2 regions of the Micrococcus sp. PSi08 genome follow, and region 1 is predicted to be linked to the other one. Evidence: predicted binding sites of a transcription regulator. Region 1 holds the regulator's gene; the other holds the start of a gene.
What was found. Region 1 encodes LexA, which represses DNA repair genes until DNA is damaged. Its sites were predicted from a motif close to TCGAACANNTGTTCGA; they were not measured.
Positions count from the first base shown of each region.

Region 1 (8,910 bases):
GGGACGGTGGTGGGGCGGGCCATCAGAGGGCGCCCTTGGTGGAGGGCACGCCGGTCATGCGGGGGTCGTCCTCGACGGCGGCGCGCAGGGCGCGGGCGAAGGCCTTGAACTGCGCCTCGACGATGTGGTGCGGATCCCGGCCTCGCACGACGTCCATGTGGAGGCAGATCGCCGCGTGGTACGTGATCGACTCGAACACATGGCGGGTCATGGAACCGGTGAAGTGCCCGCCGATGAGGTGGTACTGCTGGCCCTCGGGCTCGCCCTCGTGCACGAGGTACGGCCGGCCGGAGACGTCGACGACGGCGCGCGCCAGCGCCTCGTCCAGCGGCACGGACGCCTCGCCGAAGCGGCGGATGCCGGACTTGTCCCCGAGCGCGGTCTTGAGCACCTCGCCCAGGGTGATGGCGACGTCCTCGACCGTGTGGTGCACGTCGATGTGCGTGTCCCCGGTGGCACGGACCGTCAGGTCGATCTGGGAGTGCCGGGACAGCGCGGTGAGCATGTGGTCGTAGAACGGCACGGTGGTGGAGATCTCAGCGCGGCCGGTGCCGTCCAGATCCATCTCGACGTACACGTCCGACTCGCTCGTGGTGCGCGTCATGCGCGCACGGCGTCCGGAGATCAGCTCGGCTGCCACGGGTCCTCCTCGGGCTGGGTCCGCACCGGTCCGGGACGGGTGCGGGGGGATGCGGGTGCGCGCGGCCGGTGCCGGCGGGCCGGGGCGCCGCGCGCGCTGTCCCTATCCTAGGGAGCCGGGCGGACGCCGAGACTCCGGTGACGCCTCAGGACCGGTCCCCGGTCTCGCCGAGGACCTCCGCGAGAGCGGTGAGGAACGCCGTCGTCTCCGCCTCGGTGCCGGCGGTGACGCGCAGGTGGTGCGGGATGCCGACGTCCCGCACGAGGACGCCGCGGTCGAGCAGGCGGCGCCACACGTCGGAGGCGTCCTCGAGGTGACCGAAGAAGACGAAGTTCGAGTCGGACACCGAGGGCCTCAGTCCCAGGCCGCGCAGGGTGGAGACGATGCGGTCGCGCTGGGCCTTGATGTCCTCCACGGTGCGCAGCAGCGCGTCCACGTGGTCGAGAGCAGCCTCCGCCGTGGCCTGCGTGACCGCGGAGAGGTGGTACGGCAGGCGCACCAGGCGCAGGGCGTCGGTGACGGCGGGGTCCGCGGCCAGGTAGCCCAGGCGCGCGCCGGCCAGGGCGAACGCCTTGGACATGGTGCGCGTGACGATCAGCCGCTCCCGGCCGGGCAGGAGGGTGAGGGCGGAGCGGGTGCCGGCGAGGGCGAACTCCGCGTAGGCCTCGTCCACGACGACCATGGCGCCGGGCCCGCCGGCGGCCTCGTTCTGCGCCTGCGCGGCGTACACGGCCTCGATGGTCGCCAGGTCCAGGGCGGTGCCCGTCGGGTTGTTGGGCGAGGCCAGGAAGACGACGTGCGGACGGTGCTCCCGCACCATGGCCGCCGCGTGCTCGGCGCTGAGGGTGTGGTCCGCGGCGCGGCCGCCGTCCACGAACACGGTGTCCGTGCCGCCGGCCAGCAGCGGGTACATGGAGTACGAGGGCAGGAAGCTCAGCAGTGTCCGCCCGGGGCCGCCGAAGGCCTGGAGGATCTGCTGCAGGATCTCGTTGGAGCCGTTGCCGGCCCACACGTGGCCCGCCGTGAGGCCGTGGCCGAGGTAGCCGGCGAGCGCGCGTCGCAGCCCCGTGAACTCGCGGTCCGGGTAGCGGTTCAGCCCCCCGGCGACGGCCGCGACCCGCTCGGCGATCGCGGTGGCGACCTCCTGAGGCACCGGATGCGTGTTCTCGTTGGTGTTGAGCATGTACGGCACGTCCAGCTGGGGGGCGCCGTAGGGGCTCAGGCCGCGGAGGTTCTCGCGCAGGGGCAGAGAGCTGAGGTCGGTCATGGCCGCCAGTCTAGGAACCGTGGAGGGCGAGGCCCGCCGTGCGTCACCGCGTGGCCGGGACGAACAGCTCCTCGCCCGGGGCGGGGGCCCGGCCCTCGAGCCCGTTGAGCTCGTCGATCGTGGCGATCACCTCGTAGACGTCCGCCTCCGGCGCCACCGTGGTGGCGATGGTCCACAGGCTGTCCCCGGGCATGACCGTGACGGACTGGGTGGCCGGTCCCGCGGTGTCCGCGGACACCGCGGCGGGCGACAGCAGCACACCCAGGAAGAAGGCGGCCGCCAGCGTGGCGGCCACGGCCGCGGCGATCACGGGGATCCCCCGCAGCACGAGGCGGCCGCGGCGGGTCAGACGGATGGTGGCCGGACGCGGCCGCGCCGTCGCGGGCGAACCGGCGAACTGGGCGGTGGTGAGCGTCATGGTGTCCTCCTCCGGGGCGGATGCCCTCCAGGTGATCGAACATGTGTTCGAATCCGTTCGAATGCCTTTCTAGCACAGGTGTTCGAGACATGCCACGACGAGATCGAACATATCTTTGAAGGAGAGGCGGCTCTCCTCTAGGCTCGAGGCCATGCACGGACGCCCCGGAACGCCCCGGGACCGCCAAGACACAGGCAACCAGCGGGGGCGGACACGGTAAGCGTCCGGACGGCAGCCGGACGCCGGAACACGAGTCCGGCCACCATCACCCCGGGAGAACGGACGGCAGCCATGAGCACCACCGACGATCAGCCGGCGGCGCGCGCGCCGCTCACCGACCGCCAGCGGCGGATCGTGCAGACCATCCGGGACGCGATCGCCGACCACGGCTACCCGCCCTCCATGCGCGAGATCGGCGACGCCGCGGGCCTGGCCTCGCTCTCCTCCGTCACGCACCAGCTGGGCCGTCTCGAGCGGCACGGCTACATCCGGCGCGACCCCGGACGCCCGCGTGCCCTCGAGGTGCTGCTCGACGTGGACGGCACCCCGCTGGGCGAGGCCGCCTCCCCCACCGCTGCGCCGTCGTCGCGGGTCTCCGCGATCCCCGCGTGGCACACCGGCGCAGACGAGGCGGACAGCGTGCCGGTCCCCTGGGTCGGCCGCATCGCGGCGGGCGGACCGGTCCTGGCTGAGCAGCAGGTCGAGGACGTCATGGCGATCCCGCGACGCCTCACGGGCGAGGGCGAGCTGTTCATGCTGCGCGTCACGGGCGACTCGATGGTGGACGCCGCGATCTGCGACGGCGACTGGGTGGTGGTGCGCCGGCAGGACACGGCGGAGAATGGCGACATCGTCGCGGCCCTCCTCGACGACGAGGCCACCGTGAAGACCTTCCGCCGCCGCGACGGGCACACCTGGCTCCTCCCCCAGAACACGGCCTACGAGCCCATCCTCGGCGATCACGCCACCGTGATGGGGCGGGTCGTCACGGTCCTGCGTTCGCTCTGACCCGCTCCCTCCGGCCGGGCCGACGGCCCGAGGCCGAGCGAGGTCAATCGCCCGAGGCGAGCCGTGCCAGCACCCCGCGGACGACGTCGCGGTCCGTGGTGCGCCAGAAGTCCGGCAGGGCGCTCGTGATGTAGCCGCCGTACCGCTCGGTGGCCAGGCGGGGGTCCAGCACGGCCACCACGCCGCGGTCCGTCACGGAGCGCACGAGGCGCCCGGCGCCCTGGGCCATGCGCACGGCCGCATGCGTGGCGGAGATCCGCATGAACCCGTTGCCGCCGTGCCGGGCGACGTCCCGGGTGCGGGCCTGGGAGAGCGGGTCGTCCGGCCGCGGGAACGGGATGCGGTCGATCACCACGAGCCGCAGCGAGTTCCCCGGCACGTCCACGCCCTGCCACAGGCTCATGGTCCCGAACAGGGACGTGTCCGGCTCCTCGGAGAACTGGCGCACGAGGGCGGAGAGGGTCGCGTCCCCCTGGCACAGGATCGTGGTCTTCGGCCCGAGCCGACGGCGCATCTCGGCGGCGGCGTCCTCGGCCGCCCGGCGCGAGGAGAACAGGCCGAGGGCCCCGCCCCGCGACGCCCTCAGGAGCGCCTCGAGCTCATCCAGGGACTCGGGCGAGGCCGTCCGGCCGGGCCGGGGCAGGTGCCGGGCCACGTAGAGCACCCCCTGACGCGGGTAGTCGAAGGGGCTGCCGACGTCGAGGGCCTCGAACTTCGGGGCGTCCGGGCCGGCCAGGCCCACGTCGCCGGCCACCGAGTCGAACCGGCGCTCCCCCGAGCCCACGGTGAGCGTGGCGGAGGTGAGCACCGTCGTCGCCTTGCCGAACAGGCCCTCCCGCAGCTTGCCGGCCACCGAGAGCGGGGCCACGTAGAGCTGGGGCGGGTCGGTCTCGTCCCCCGGCTGCCAGCCCACGCCGGGCTCGAAGTGGCCGGGGCGGGTGGCCCACAGCACCTCGGGGAAGTCGGCCTCGGGCCGGGCCGCGAGCATGCGCTCCACCACCTCGAGGACCTCGAGGATCCGCGAGCGCGCCATCTGCCGTCCGCCGTCGGCATCGGCCTCCTTGTCCTTGTCCTGGCCGAGGTCGGACAGGCACTGACGCGCGGCGGTGAGGACGCCGGTGAGGGCCTGCTCCTGCACCTCGTCCGGGCCCGCGGCGATCAGGCCGGACGGGGTGTCCGTGAACGCGCGGTCCAGGGCCGCCCCGGCCTCGATCAGGTCCTCCACGGCCACCGTGGTGTGGCGGCGCAGCGAGGTGGCCGCGCCGTGCACGATCGACCCGGACAGCTGCCCCGTGACCGCACCGGTCACCCGGTCCTGCAGCTCGTGGGCCTCGTCCACGACGACGGCCGAGTACGCCGGCAGCACCGCGAGCCCCTCGAAGGCGCTGATGGCGAGCATCGCGTGGTTGGTGACCACGACGTCCGCGTCCGCCGCGTCCGCGCGGGCCCGCTCGGAGAAGCACTCCTCGGCCTGGGGGCAGCGGGACGCGCCGAGGCAGTCGACTGCGGAGACGGAGACCTGCCGCCACGCGCGGTCGGTGACGGGGACCTCGAGGTCGTCGCGGTCCCCGGTCTCGGTCTGGTCCGCCCACGCCCGCAGGTACATGACCTCCTTGCCCAACAGGGAGGAGGGCCCGGCGGCGCCGTCCGTGGCGGAGCCGATCACCCCGCCGTCGTCGGCGACCGTGAAGAGGGCCTCCTCGCCCTCGTCCCCGGGGTAGCCGCCGTCCACCTTGTGGCGGCACAGGTAGTTGGAGCGGCCCTTGACCAGGGCGACGACGGGCTCGCGAGGCAGCTCGTCCTTGAGCGCCTCGACCAGCCGAGGGGCGTCCCGCTTCATGATCTGGGCCTGCAGGGCGAGCGTGGCCGTGGCGACGACGACGGGGTCCTCCTGCGTCATCGCGTGCTGGAGCGCGGGGATCAGGTAGGCCAGGGACTTGCCGGTGCCGGTGCCGGCCTGCACGAGCAGGTGGCGGCGCGACTCGAGGGCGCGCGCCACCTGCAGCACCATCTCCCGCTGACCCGCGCGGTGCTGGCCGCCGGTGGCCTGCACCGCGGCGTCCAGGAGGCGCAGCGCCTCGCGCTCGTGCTCCGTGCGTGGCTGCGCGCCGCCCGCCCCGGCTTCCTTCGCCCGGTCGCTCACGACGCGTCCGCCTCCACGACGAACTCGGCGAAGTCCGGCGCGATGTCCTCACGGACCAGCACGGACAGGCGGGTGCCGCCCTCCTCGTAGCCCTCGGCCAGGATCTCCGCGTCCGCCGAGTGGAGGCGGGAGACCAGCTCACCCCGGGTGAACGGGACCAGCAGTTCGAGCCGCACGTCAGGCCGCGGGATGGTGGCCGCGATGGCGCGCTCGAGCTCGTCGATGCCCTCGCCGGTGCGCGCGGAGACCACCACGGCGTGGGGCTCCTTGGCCCGGATCCGGGCGATGACGGCCGGGTCCGCGGCGTCCGCCTTGTTCAGCACGATGATCTCGGGGATCCGGTGCGCGTCCACCTCCGCGAACACGGAGCGCACCGCGGCGATCTGGCCCTCGGGGTCCGGGTGCGAGCCGTCCACGACGTGCAGGATGACGTCCGCGTCCGCGACCTCCTCGAGGGTGGAGCGGAACGCCTCGACCAGCTGCGTGGGCAGGTTCCGCACGAAGCCGACCGTGTCCGAGAGGGTGTAGCCGATGCCGTCCGGCGTCATGGCCTTGCGCACGGTGGGGTCCAGCGTGGCGAACAGGGCGTTCTCCACGAGCACCCCGGCGTGGGTGAGGCGGTTGAGCAGGGAGGACTTCCCGGCGTTGGTGTACCCGGCGATCGCCACGGACGGCACCCGGTTGCGACGACGGTTGGCGCGCTTGGCCTCGCGGGCCGGCTTCATCCCGGCGATGTCCCGACGCAGCTTCGCCATGCGGGTGCGGATGCGGCGGCGGTCCAGCTCGATCTTGGTCTCGCCGGGGCCACGGGAGCCGATGCCCTCGCCGGCGGCGGCACGGCCGCCGGCCTGCCGGGACATGGACTCGCCCCAGCCGCGCAGGCGCGGCAGCAGGTACTCGAGCTGCGCGAGCTCGACCTGGGCGCGGCCCTCACGCGAACTCGCGTGCTGGGCGAAGATGTCCAGGATCAGCGCGGTCCGGTCGATCACCTTCACCCGCACCACATCCTCCAGCGCGCGACGCTGGGACGGGGCGAGCTCGGAGTCCACCACCACGGTGTCCGCACCGGAGAGCGCCACGATCTCGGCGAGCTCCTGCGCCTTGCCCTTGCCGAGGAACGTGGCCGGGTCCGGGGTGGCGCGGCGCTGGATGACGCCGTCGAGCACCTCCGAGCCCGCGGTCTCGGCGAGCGCGGCCAGCTCCCGCAGGGAGTTCTCCGCGTCCTCCGCGGACCCCTCGGTCCAGACGCCCGCCAGCACCACGCGCTCCAGGCGCAGCTGGCGGTACTCGACCTCGGTCATGTCCTCGAGCTCGGTGGACAGACCCTGCACGCGCTTGAGGGAGTGGCGCGCGGCGAGCTCGTCCTGGTCGCCGTCGGCGTCCGTGTGCCCGTCCTCGCCCTCGTCCAGGGCGAGTGCGCGGCCCGCAAGCGCGCCGGAGCGGTCCGGGGCGCCGGCGTCGGGGGCGTCCCGGTGCTCGGCGGCGGCGCCGTCCGCGGAGCCGTGCCCGGTCGCCTCGCGCTCGGAGGCGCGGCGAGCGTCATCGGCGGCCAGGATGCGGTCGATCACGGCCTGGATCTCGTCCTCGGAGCCGTGGGCGCCCTGGGGGCCGGGGGTGTGCTGGTTCTTCTCAGTCATGGTCTCCTCTGGGCCGCCGCGGTCGGGTGGCCCGATGGTCTCAGGGTAAAGGGGTGCGCGGACGCGTTAGGCGGCTGTCCGCAGGGGGCGGACGTGACGGGTGACGCGCACGGCCGTGTGGGCAGGGGTCGGCGCCGCGCTGCGACGATCTCGCGGCGGCTCCGTTCGCGGGAGGAAGGCGAGCACGCGGCACCGCAGCCACGAGGTCTCATCGGCGGGCGTGCAGGGGCGGACCACATCGTCCATGGTGGGATCTCCATCAGGTGCCGGGGCGCGCTCGACGGCCTCATCCGAGGCGGGCGCGCGAGGGGGCGGGGGCGGGCAGTGACGCGGGGGCGTCAGCGCAGGAAGATCCACATGGGCGTCGAGTGTACCGGGCTGCGCGTGTGGGCGACAGGGGCCCCGGCGCCCGGTTCGCCGACGACGCGCACGTATCCTGCGGGCATGACCGCGTCCCCCTCCCCCGCCCCGCCGCAACCCGGCCGGGTGGGCCGGGTGACCGTCGTCGTGATCGGCGCGGGCCAGGCGGGCTTGTCCGCCGCCTACCACCTGCGCCGCCGCGGCTTCGTGGGGCTGGGTCCGAACGACGACGGCGCCGCCGGTGTCCCCGAGGACGCCCCCGGCACGTTCGTGGTGCTCGACGCGGAGGCCGCCCCGGGCGGTGCGTGGCAGCACCGCTGGGACTCGCTCACGATGGCCACCGTCAACCACATCCACGAGCTGCCCGGCGACCCGGTGCCGCCGGCCGACCCGGCCGCGCGCGCCAACGCCGTACTGCCGGCCTACTTCGCGGACTACGAGGCACGGTTCGCCCTGCCGATCCGGCGGCCCGTGCGTGTGAGGCGCGTCGAGCGGATCGGCGAGCCGGGACGTGCGCGCGGGTTCCTCGTCCGCACGGACGGGGCGCCGGGCACGTGGCGGGCGGACTTCGTGGTCAACGCGACCGGCACCTGGACGTCCCCGCGGTGGCCCTCGGTGCCCGGGATGCGCTCGTTCCGCGGCCGGCAGCTGCACACCCATGACTACGTGTCCAAGGACGAGTTCGCCGGGCAGCGGGTGGTGATCGTGGGCATGGGCGTCTCGGCGACGCAGCTGCTGGCCGAGACCTCCACGGTCGCGGACACCCTGTGGGTGACCCGCCGCGAGCCGCAGTGGCAGGACTCGGCCGCGCCCGGCGCCCTGGCCGAGTCGGTGCGCGGGGTGGACGAACGGACCCGTGCGGGCCTGCCGCCGGGCTCCGTGGTCGAGGCGACCGGGATGCACCGCTCGTCCTGGGTGCGCGAGGCCGAGACACGAGGCGTGCTGGTGCGCCACCCCATGTTCACGGCCGTCGAGCCGGACGGGGTGCGGATGCCCGACGGCTCGTTCGAACCGGCGGACGTGATCCTCTGGGCCACCGGCTTCCGGCCGGCGATCCGGCACCTCGCTCCGCTGCGGCTGCGCACGCCCGCCGGCGGCATCCGCGTGGCGGGCGGGCGCGCCCTGGACGAGCCGCGCCTGTTCCTCCTCGGCTACGGGCCCTCCCAGTCCACGGTCGGGGCCAACCGCGCCGGGCGCGACGCCGTGCGCGCGATCCTCGCGGACCTGGCCGGGCCGGCGTCGGGCTGAGGGCCGCGACGACCTGCTGGCTACCATGGTCGCCGTGAGCTCCGCATCCCACTACTTCGACGCCGACCCCTCCGCACCCGAGCGGCGCCGCACCCTGCGGACCCGCCTGGCCGGCCGCGACGTCGAGGTCCAGACGGCCAACGGGATCTTCTCCCCGGACGGTCTGGACAAGGGCACCGCGGCCCTGTT
Region 1 is NZ_JBHNYP010000023.1:6,522-15,431, reverse strand. It holds gene hisH (imidazole glycerol phosphate synthase subunit HisH) at 1-23, opposite strand, end outside; gene hisB (imidazoleglycerol-phosphate dehydratase HisB) at 23-604, opposite strand; gene ACFI33_RS08925 (histidinol-phosphate transaminase) at 786-1,907, opposite strand; gene ACFI33_RS08920 (LysM peptidoglycan-binding domain-containing protein) at 1,951-2,325, opposite strand; gene lexA (transcriptional repressor LexA) at 2,617-3,333, shown strand; gene ACFI33_RS08910 (ATP-dependent DNA helicase) at 3,377-5,476, opposite strand; gene hflX (GTPase HflX) at 5,473-7,113, opposite strand; gene ACFI33_RS08900 (NAD(P)-binding domain-containing protein) at 7,558-8,721, shown strand; gene ACFI33_RS08895 (class I SAM-dependent methyltransferase) at 8,747-8,910, shown strand, end outside.

Region 2 (8,910 bases), on a different contig from region 1:
GCTCGTAGGTCTCCGGGCGGCCGACCGCCTCGATGACCACGTCGGCGCCGAAGCCGCCGGTCGCCGCGCGGATGGCCTCCACGGGGTCCTCGTCCTTCGAGTTCACGGTGTGGGTGGCGCCGAGCTCCTCGGCCTTCGCGAGCTTCTTGGCGTCGATGTCCACCGCGATGATCGTGGTGGCGCCGGCGAGCTTCGCCCCGGCGATCGCGGCCACGCCGACGCCGCCGCAGCCGATCACGGCCACGGACTCACCGAGCTTGACCTCGCCGGTGTTGATGGCCGCGCCGATGCCGGCCATGATCCCGCAGCCGAGCAGGCCGACCGCGGCCTGTTCCTTGGGAGTGTCGACGCCGTCGACCTGGGTGCACTGCTTGGCGTGGACGAGCGTCTTGTCCGCGAACGCCCCGATGCCCAGGGCCGGGGACAGCTCCGTGCCGTCCTCGAGGGTCATCTTCTGGGTCGCGTTGTGGGTGTTGAAGCAGTACTTCGGCTCGCCCTTCCGGCACGCGCGGCACTCGCCGCACACGGCGCGCCAGTTGAGGATCACGGTGTCGCCGACCTTGACGTGGTCGACGCCCTCGCCGATCGCGGAGACCACACCCGTGGCCTCGTGGCCGAGCAGGTACGGGTACTCGTCCCCGATCCCGCCCTGCTGGTAGTGCAGATCCGTGTGGCAGACGCCGCAGGTCTTGATGTCGACGACGGCCTCGCCGGGTCCCGGATCGGGGATGACGATGGTCTCGACGGTGACGGGGGCGTCCTTCGCCATGGCGACGACGCCGCGGACCTTCTGGGACACGTTGTTCCTCCTGGTGGTGGGGATCTGCCCGATGCCGCGCATGCGTGGGGCGGCGCGACGTGCGGGCTCGTTCCGCCCATCCCACCACAGGACTCTGTGCGACGCATCAGTGAGAGGCCCGGGCCTGGGGTGTGGTGTCGCCGCGGCGGCCGGGGGAGACTGCAACCTGAGCCGCAACATCGATGTGAACGGAGGGGCGAACCGTGGCACGACATGGCAGAGACGAGGACGAGGCCCACGAGGCTCCAGCCGGGGCTCCGGCCGGTGCCGGCACGCTCGCTCAGTGGCGCATCCCACTGGTGGGGCTGCTGATCGGCGTCGGGCTGGGCGTGGTGTTCGGACTGGGCACCGAGAGGCCCTGGGGCACCGTGATCGGCTGCGCGATGATGGGCTTCGCCCTCGGCATCGCGTGGATGTATGTCGAGCGCGGCCGGGACGGGAGGGACCGCTGACGTGTGCGGCCGCTACGTGATGGCCCGTGCCACGAGCGACCTGGTGGCCCTGGGGGACGCCGAGACGAATGAGGAGCTGGTGCTGCGCCAGAGCTGGAACGTGGCGCCGACAGCCGAGGTGCCGATCCTCGTGGCGCATGCGGACGACGTCGGTGCCGGAGGCACCCGTGGGGGCGACGTCGGTGCCGGGGTGACCCGGCGGATCCACGTGGCACGCTGGGGCCTGGTGCCGCCGTGGGCGAAGGAGCTGTCCGTGGGGTCCCGTGCGTTCAACGCGCGCTCGGAGACCGTGGCCTCCAAGCCGACGTTCCGGGCCGCCGTCCGCGCTCGACGCTGCGCCGTGCCGGTGGAGGGCTACTACGAGTGGAAGACGCCGGAGCCTGGCGCCAAGGGTCCCGACGGGCGGGCCGCGAAGAAGCAGCCCTACTACGTGCACCCGGCCGGGGCCGGGGACGGCGAGGGGCCGGTCATCTGGTTCGCCGGCCTGTACGAGTGGTGGCAGGACCCCGAGGCCAAGGCCGCGGGGGAGGACGCCTGGGTCCTCTCGACGACGATCCTCACCATGGCCGCGCCCGACGCGGACGACGACGATCCGGTGCTCGCCGCACTCGGCCGGCTGCACGACCGGCTGCCCGTGCCCATGGACGCCGAGACGATGGGCCGGTGGCTCGCCCCGGACACGCTCGGGTCTGCCGAAGAAGCTGACGCCCTCGTGGGCGAGGTGTGCGCCGGCGCGTACGACGTCGCGGCGGGCTGGTCGCTGCGGCCCGTGGGGGGCGCCGTGGGGAATGTCCGGAACAACGGGCCGGAGCTGACCCAGGAGATGAGAGAGCAGCAGAGAACGCTGCTCTGAGGGACGGGGCGACGGGGATGACCTGCCCGTGAGGCGCGGGAACGCGGTGCCGCGGCACCGTGATCGGATCGAGACGGATCCGAGACCGTCCTGAACTCCCCCTGAGAATGGGCTCTGCGTAGCGTGGATGTCACCGGGCCGGCGCGAGCGCCGCATCTTTTGGAGGGGTGCCACAGTGAGGCCGGAGACGGTCATCTCCTGTTCACCCTGTCCGTGGACGGCACCCCGGTGGCCGCCGCTCTCTACGACGAGACCGCCGGCACTCCGGAGGGCAACAGAGGCCCCTCTGCCGGGCTCGTCTACGCGTGGGGCGAGCACAGCCTGGCCGACCCCGTGTTCGGGGACTACCCCGAGCGGTTCCTCACGCTGGAGCACGCCGAGCCGGGCGTGCTGCTGCCGTTCCGGCCCGAAGGCCTGGGCGACGACGTGGCGGTCGCGGAACTCTCGTGGGGTCCGCGCTGGGGTGCCCTCTGGCGCGACACCACGGTGGACTCCTTCACCGGGTTTCACTACCTCGCCGACGCGACATACCCGACCGACGACCGCCTCGTCCTCGACTGGTCGCTGGACGGGATGACCAAGAGTGAGGACGTCATCATCACCCAGGACGCGGCGCGGTCCGACGTCTTCGCGCTCGTCGAGTTGCTCGCGGACGGGCAGAAGCCCCGGGCCCTGAACGTGCCGGCGGGGGAGGACGCCCCGTCTCCCGGCGAGGCGGACCCGGTGCCGCCCGCCGAGCAGGAGCCCGTCGACACTCCGGCGCCCGTGGCCGGGGAGGAGCCGGGAGAGGGAACGGGCGGGGAGGAGACCCACACGACCCCGGACACGGTCGAGACCGGGCGTGAGGTTCCGGCGGGCGCGCTCGGAGCGCTCGCGGCCCTCGGCGCGGGACTCGTGCTCATGGCCCGGGGGCGGGTGCGCCGGGTCTGACACACCCGGCCGACGAGGGGGCCGCGGGGCGGTGGACGGGAGACCGTCGGCCGCCCCGCGGTCTGTGCTCAGCCGGCCGGAGCGGATTCGATGGGGCCGGTGCAGCCCCAGGCTGAGGAGTCGACGCTGCAGTCATCGGCGACATTGCGGGTGATGGTGCGCCAGATATTCGCGGTGACAGGGGCCGAGTCGAGGCTGATGGTGCCCGGGATGAGCACCCACTCGCCCCCGGCCTCCCGGTATTCGCCGATGTACACGGTGGTGAGGCGGACCGTGTACTGGCCGGTGTCCTCGTACACGTGGCTCGTGGGGGTGGGGACGTTGAACTCCGGCTGGCTCTGGCCTGCGACCGAGGTGGTCTTGGTGGGGGACCCGTCCCCGTAATCCCAGTGGAAGCTCACCGGCGCGGCGCGGAGTTCGACCTCGACCCCGTTGAGGGTGGTGACGAGCGTGCGCGTCTCGGCGTCTGCGTAGAAGTTCGTCTCCGCATTGCGGATCCCGCGTCCGCCATTGTCCGACCGGATCTCAGGCTCCAGCACGAGGAGCGTGCGGACCTCGTCGATGGAGACGGGCGGGGCGCCGTTGCTGGAGGCCTTGGCCGTCCAACATTTGGGGGCGCCATAGACGGGATTCGCATCAGGTTGACGGGTGTCTATGGTCTGCGCCCGGATCCATGAACCCTCGGGGCAGAAGTTGTCCTCCTGCTCTCGGCAGCTCTCGAAATCCGGATTGCCCAGCTGCCCTGAGAAGCATGCACTGACCGTCTTGTGCTCTAGGTGGGAGTCTCTGCCAGAGTCTCGACTCCTGCTCCCCGCGGTCACAGCACTTTTGCGATCAGGCCTTTTTTCATTACGACAGTGAGACGTTCCATTAAAAGAGTCTGATCGAGCGGAATAATTGATATTCGTTGATTTGCAGGTGGCGGAGGAAGGCGAAGTGACAGCCCAGGCGCCTGTCGCTCCGACACTAGCTAGCGTGATAGCCGCTGCCATAGCAATCAGTGTCTGGTGCTTCATTGAGACGGGTCTCCACCCTCGTAGGTCATTTCATCAATCACCCAGCGGCCGTTGTTGGTGTCGTAGGAGACCTCTACTAGCCAGGGCTGCTTCGACGCATGTGCGACTCGGGCGTCCTCTGGAATGGAGCCATCACTGGAATACCCGGTCCCGTCTTCAGTTGTGATGAGCAACGTCGAGATGTACCCGTTCTCCGACTGTGCAGTGAGCATCGAGTCAATTCGAGGTTCCGTGCCGGTGTACCAGCCACCATCCTTATAAATTCCATCAATGCTGTCGCTACGGACCGAACAGAACTCGCAATACTCGCTGTAGAGAGAGTCGAGGAGTTCCGTGTCTCCGGTCTGCTCGGCGTAGTAGTGCGCGTCCCAGAAATAGCGAATCGCCGCCTCGGCGCCCTCCTTGGTCTCTTCCTTCATGGCGGCGGGCATCTCCGGCTTGGGCACGTTCTGAGCGGGACCGTCGGCAGATGCGGGCACGTATTCGCCGGACCTGCTCTCCGTGGCCGTGGGGGATGAGCTGACGCCCGCGGTCTCGCTCGTGCTCGCGGGCGCGGACGTCTCGACGGCGGGCTTGGCGGACGAGGGTGACGTCGTCGACGACTCGGCGGGCTCGGACTGCCCGCCACAGGCGGTCAGTGCGAGCGCCAAGGCCACGCTGAGCGTGCCGGCCTGGGCGAATCGGTGGCGGCGCAGGGCGCGCCCGGGTGCGGTGAGAGACATTTCCCCTCCAACTGGACGTCCGTCGTGTGTCCGCGCCTCCCGCGCTGATCCCGCAGCGCGGTGCCCGTGGCATGCGAGGCCCGGTTGGTTCGGAGTATACGCAGGCGGATTGTGGTCCTGCTCGCATTGTCCACAGGACCGTGCCGGCGCACTTCTTCCGGCCCAAGAGACGATTTTCTCGTGCATGTGCGCCCCAGGGTCGGGTCGAGGTCCGCGGCCAGGACTCGGTCCCTCCCATCCCGGGGGCCATGCGTCCTTAACGTGTCCGGCGGGCGCCCTACCTTCGCACACATCGCATTCGAACACGTGTTCGAGTACGATCGGGGGTGCGGCCCCACCTTCCCACTTCTTCCCCGCGTCCGGTCCGCCGGACGGGCCGCGCTCCCATCGCCCGACGGCACCCCGTCGTCGGTCCGGTCAGCAGTGCACAGGGAGAGAAGCAGAATGGGAGTCCTCACACAGTCGGTGGCGGTGGAGTGCGGGGCAGACGGTACCCCGCAGGGGCTGCGCTGGAACGGGCGGGACTACGTCCTCGCAGAGCGCCCCGTGCGCTGGTTCGAGCGGCGCCGCTGGTGGGCGGAGGAGGTCCGCGCGGAGAAGGGCCGCGGCGCCGGTCTCGTCGACCACGAGATGTGGCGGCTGCAGGTCCGCCTGGCCCGGGCCGGCGCCGCGCCCCTGCAGACCCTCGACGTCGCCCACCACCTGGACTCCGGCCGGTGGCGGCTCGTGCGCGTCCACGAGCACGCCCAGGACCTGAGGCGGTCGGCATGAGCCGGGCCACCGCGGCCGGACGCACCGCCGCACCCTTCGCCCACCTGCACGTCGCCTCCGCGTTCAGTGCCCACTACGGGGCCAGCTGGCCCGAGGACCTCGTGGCCGCCGCCGCGGCCGCGGACATGGACCTGCTGGCCTGCACCGACCGGGACGGGCTCTACGGCATGGCCAAGCACGTGGGCGCCTGCCTGCGCCACGGCATCACCCCGATCGTGGGCGTGGACCTGGCCGTCCGGTGGAGCGAGGACGAGGACGCCGGCCGCGTGGTCGTGCTCGCCCGAGGCGGCTGTCATGGCTCCGGCTACCGCTCCCTGTGCGAGCTAGTCTCCGCCGCCCACGCCCGCACCACCGGGGGAGCGGCGGGCGGCAGCCCCTGGGCCAGCGTCGCCGAGCTCGCCGCCGCGGCGGCCGGCCGGGTCCCCACCGCCGCCAACCGGGACAACCCGCCCACCCCCGAGCTGTTCGTCCTCCTCGGCCCGGACTCGGACGTCGGCCGCCACCTGGCCCGCCGCCGGTACGCGGCCGGCCTCGCCGCCCTGCGCCGCTGGAAGGCGGCCCTGCCCGCAGGCAGCCCCCACGCCGACGTCGTCACCCACCTCTCCGCCCCCGGCCGCCGCCTCGACACCGGGCACGCCGTGAAGACCCTCCGCGCCGCCCGCCAGGCCCGCATCCCCGCCGTCCTGACCAACGCCGTGCGCTACGCGGCCCCGGACGGCGCCGCCACCGCGGACGTCCTCGACGCCGTCCGTGCCCTCAGCTCCCTCGACGCCCTCCACGACCTGCAGCCCAACGGACAGGGCTGGCTCAAGTCCACCGCCGCCATGCACCGCATCGCCCACGAGGTCGCCTTCGCCGCCGACGACCGCCCCGCCCCCCTGCTCGAGGCCACCCGCCGCCTCGCCGAGGCCTGCGCACTCGACCCCGAGACCGACCTCGGCTGGGGCGTGCCCCGCGTCCCCGAGGCCGCCGTCATCGGCATCGACGGCCCCCCGGAGCACGTGCTGCGCGAGCGCACCCGCACCGGCCTCCTCGCCCGCTACCCCCACCTCCACACCGGGGGAGGCCTCCCCGGCACCAGCCAGGCGGCCCGAGACCTGCAGGACCGCGCCGAGCACGAGCTCGGCATCATCACCCGACTCGGCTTCTCCTCCTACTTCCTCACCGTGGCCGCCGTCGTCGACCTCATCGAGGGCATGGGCATCCGCGTGGCCGCCCGCGGCTCCGGCGCCTCCTCCCTCGTCAACCACGCCCTGCGCATCTCCCATGTCGACCCCATGGCCAACGGCCTGATCATGGAGCGCTTCCTCTCCACCGACCGCTCCACCCTCCCGGACATCGACATCGACGTGGAGTCCGCCCGCCGCCACGAGATCTACCACGCCGTCGTCGAGCGCTTCGGCGCCGAGCGCACCACCCTCATGAGCATGCAGAACGCCTACCGGGCCCGCGGCGCCGTCCGCGACGCCGGCCTCGCCCTCGGCATGCCCGAACCCGAGGTGGACGCCATCGCCAAGCAGCTCTGGCGCTTCTCCGCCTCGAACTTCCGCGAGGCACTCCAGCGCATGCCCGAACTCGGCGGCCTCTCCCGCCGCATCGAGTCCGGCCGCGCCGAGGGCGACCGCCAGCTGGACCTGCTCGTCGACCTCACCGAACGCCTCGACCGCCTGCCCCGCCACATCTCCATGCACCCCTGCGGCGTCATCCTCGGCGACGCCACCCTGCTGCACCGCACCCCCGTCCAGCCCTCCGGCATGGGCCTGCCCATGAGCCAGTTCGACAAGCACGACATGGACCCCATGGGCTTCCTCAAGCTCGACATCCTCGGCGTGCGCATGCAGTCCGCCATCGCCTACACGATCGCCGAGGTCGAACGCACCACGGGCGAGCGCATCGACCTCGAACAGGTGCCCCTCGACGACGACGCCACCTACGCGATGATCCGCACCACCCACACCCTCGGCTGCTTCCAGATCGAGTCCCCGGGCCAGCGCGAGCTCGTCGGCAAACTCGCCCCCCGCGAGTTCAACGACCTCACCGTGGACATCTCCCTCTTCCGCCCCGGCCCCATGCAGTCCGACATGGTCCGGCCCTTCCTCGAACAGCGGCACGGCTGGGCACCCGCCCACTACCCGCACCCCGACCTGCGGCCCGTCCTCGCCGAGACCCACGGGGTCACCGTCTTCCACGAACAGGTCCTGCGCACCATGGACGTCATGACCGGCTGCGGACTGGCCCGCGCCGACGAGCACCGCCGCCTCCTCGGCGGCCCGCAGGAACACCTCGTCGAAGAGGCCTTCCGCACCGGCGCCCTCGCCCGCGGCTACTCCCTCGACGTCATCGACGAGGTCTGGGCCACCATCTCCGCCTTCGGCTCCTTCGGCTTCTGCAAGGCCCACGGCGCCGCCTTCGCCGTCCCCACCTACCACTCCGCCTGGCTCAAGACCCACCACCCCGCCGCCTTCATGGCCGCCATCCTCGAACACGACCCCGGCATGTACCCCGCCCGCCTCATGGTCGCCGAGGCCCGCCGCATGGGCATCCCCGTCCTGCCCGTGGACGTCAACGCCTCCTCGCGCCACGTCCACGTCGAGTGGGTCCCCGCCCACCCCGAGGTCGACGACGGCGCCCCCGGCCGCTGGGGCATCCGCCTGCCCCTCACCAGCCTCTCCGGACTCAGCGAAGCCGAGACCGACCGCCTCGACGCCGGCCGCCCCTACCGCTCCCTCGCCGACGTCCGCGACCGCGCCCGCCCCACCGCCCGCAACCTCGAACGCCTCGCCCAGCTCGGCGCCCTCGACTGCCTCCTCCCACCCGGCGGCGCCTCCCGCACCGACCTCGTCCACCACCTCGAACTCCAGCACTCCACCACCCGCGGCACCGCCCCCGGCCGCACCGCCCCGCGCTCGCGGTCCGCCCGTCCACGGCAGGTGGAGGGCCAGCTGGCCCTGGACCTGCCGGACACCGAGCTCACCGCCCTCGCCCCGCTCTTCCCGGACCCGGCCCCGGCCGCCCGGGTCCGCACCGAGCTGGAGCTCACCGCCCTGGACGTCACCGCCCACCTCATGGACTCCCACGCCCCGTACCTGGACGCGCTCGGCGTCACCCGGGCGAAGGACCTGCTCGGGCTGCGCACGCAGTCCCGGGTGCTCGTGGCCGGGGTGCGCGTGGCCACCCAGACCCCGCCCATGCGCAGCGGCAAGCGGGTGGTGTTCCTCTCCGTGGACGACGGCACCGGATGCGTGGACGCCTCCTTCTTCACCGAGGCCCAGCACGCCTCCGGGGAGATGCTCTTCTCCGCCCGCCTCCTGCTGATCGAGGGCACCGTCCGGCGCACCGGCGACCGGGCCGTGTCCGTCCAGGCCGT
Region 2 is NZ_JBHNYP010000010.1:67,649-76,558, forward strand. It holds gene ACFI33_RS05010 (S-(hydroxymethyl)mycothiol dehydrogenase) at 1-799, opposite strand, end outside; gene ACFI33_RS05015 (hypothetical protein) at 1,003-1,251, shown strand; gene ACFI33_RS05020 (SOS response-associated peptidase) at 1,253-2,104, shown strand; gene ACFI33_RS05025 (hypothetical protein) at 2,318-3,034, shown strand; gene ACFI33_RS05030 (PKD domain-containing protein) at 3,103-3,573, opposite strand; gene ACFI33_RS05035 (DUF6318 family protein) at 4,047-4,772, opposite strand; gene ACFI33_RS05040 (DUF6504 family protein) at 5,217-5,543, shown strand; gene ACFI33_RS05045 (DNA polymerase III subunit alpha) at 5,540-8,910, shown strand, end outside.
Region 2: ACFI33_RS05040 (DUF6504 family protein) is a predicted target of LexA. The motif match lies at 5,071-5,086, and genes of this name have one in related genera.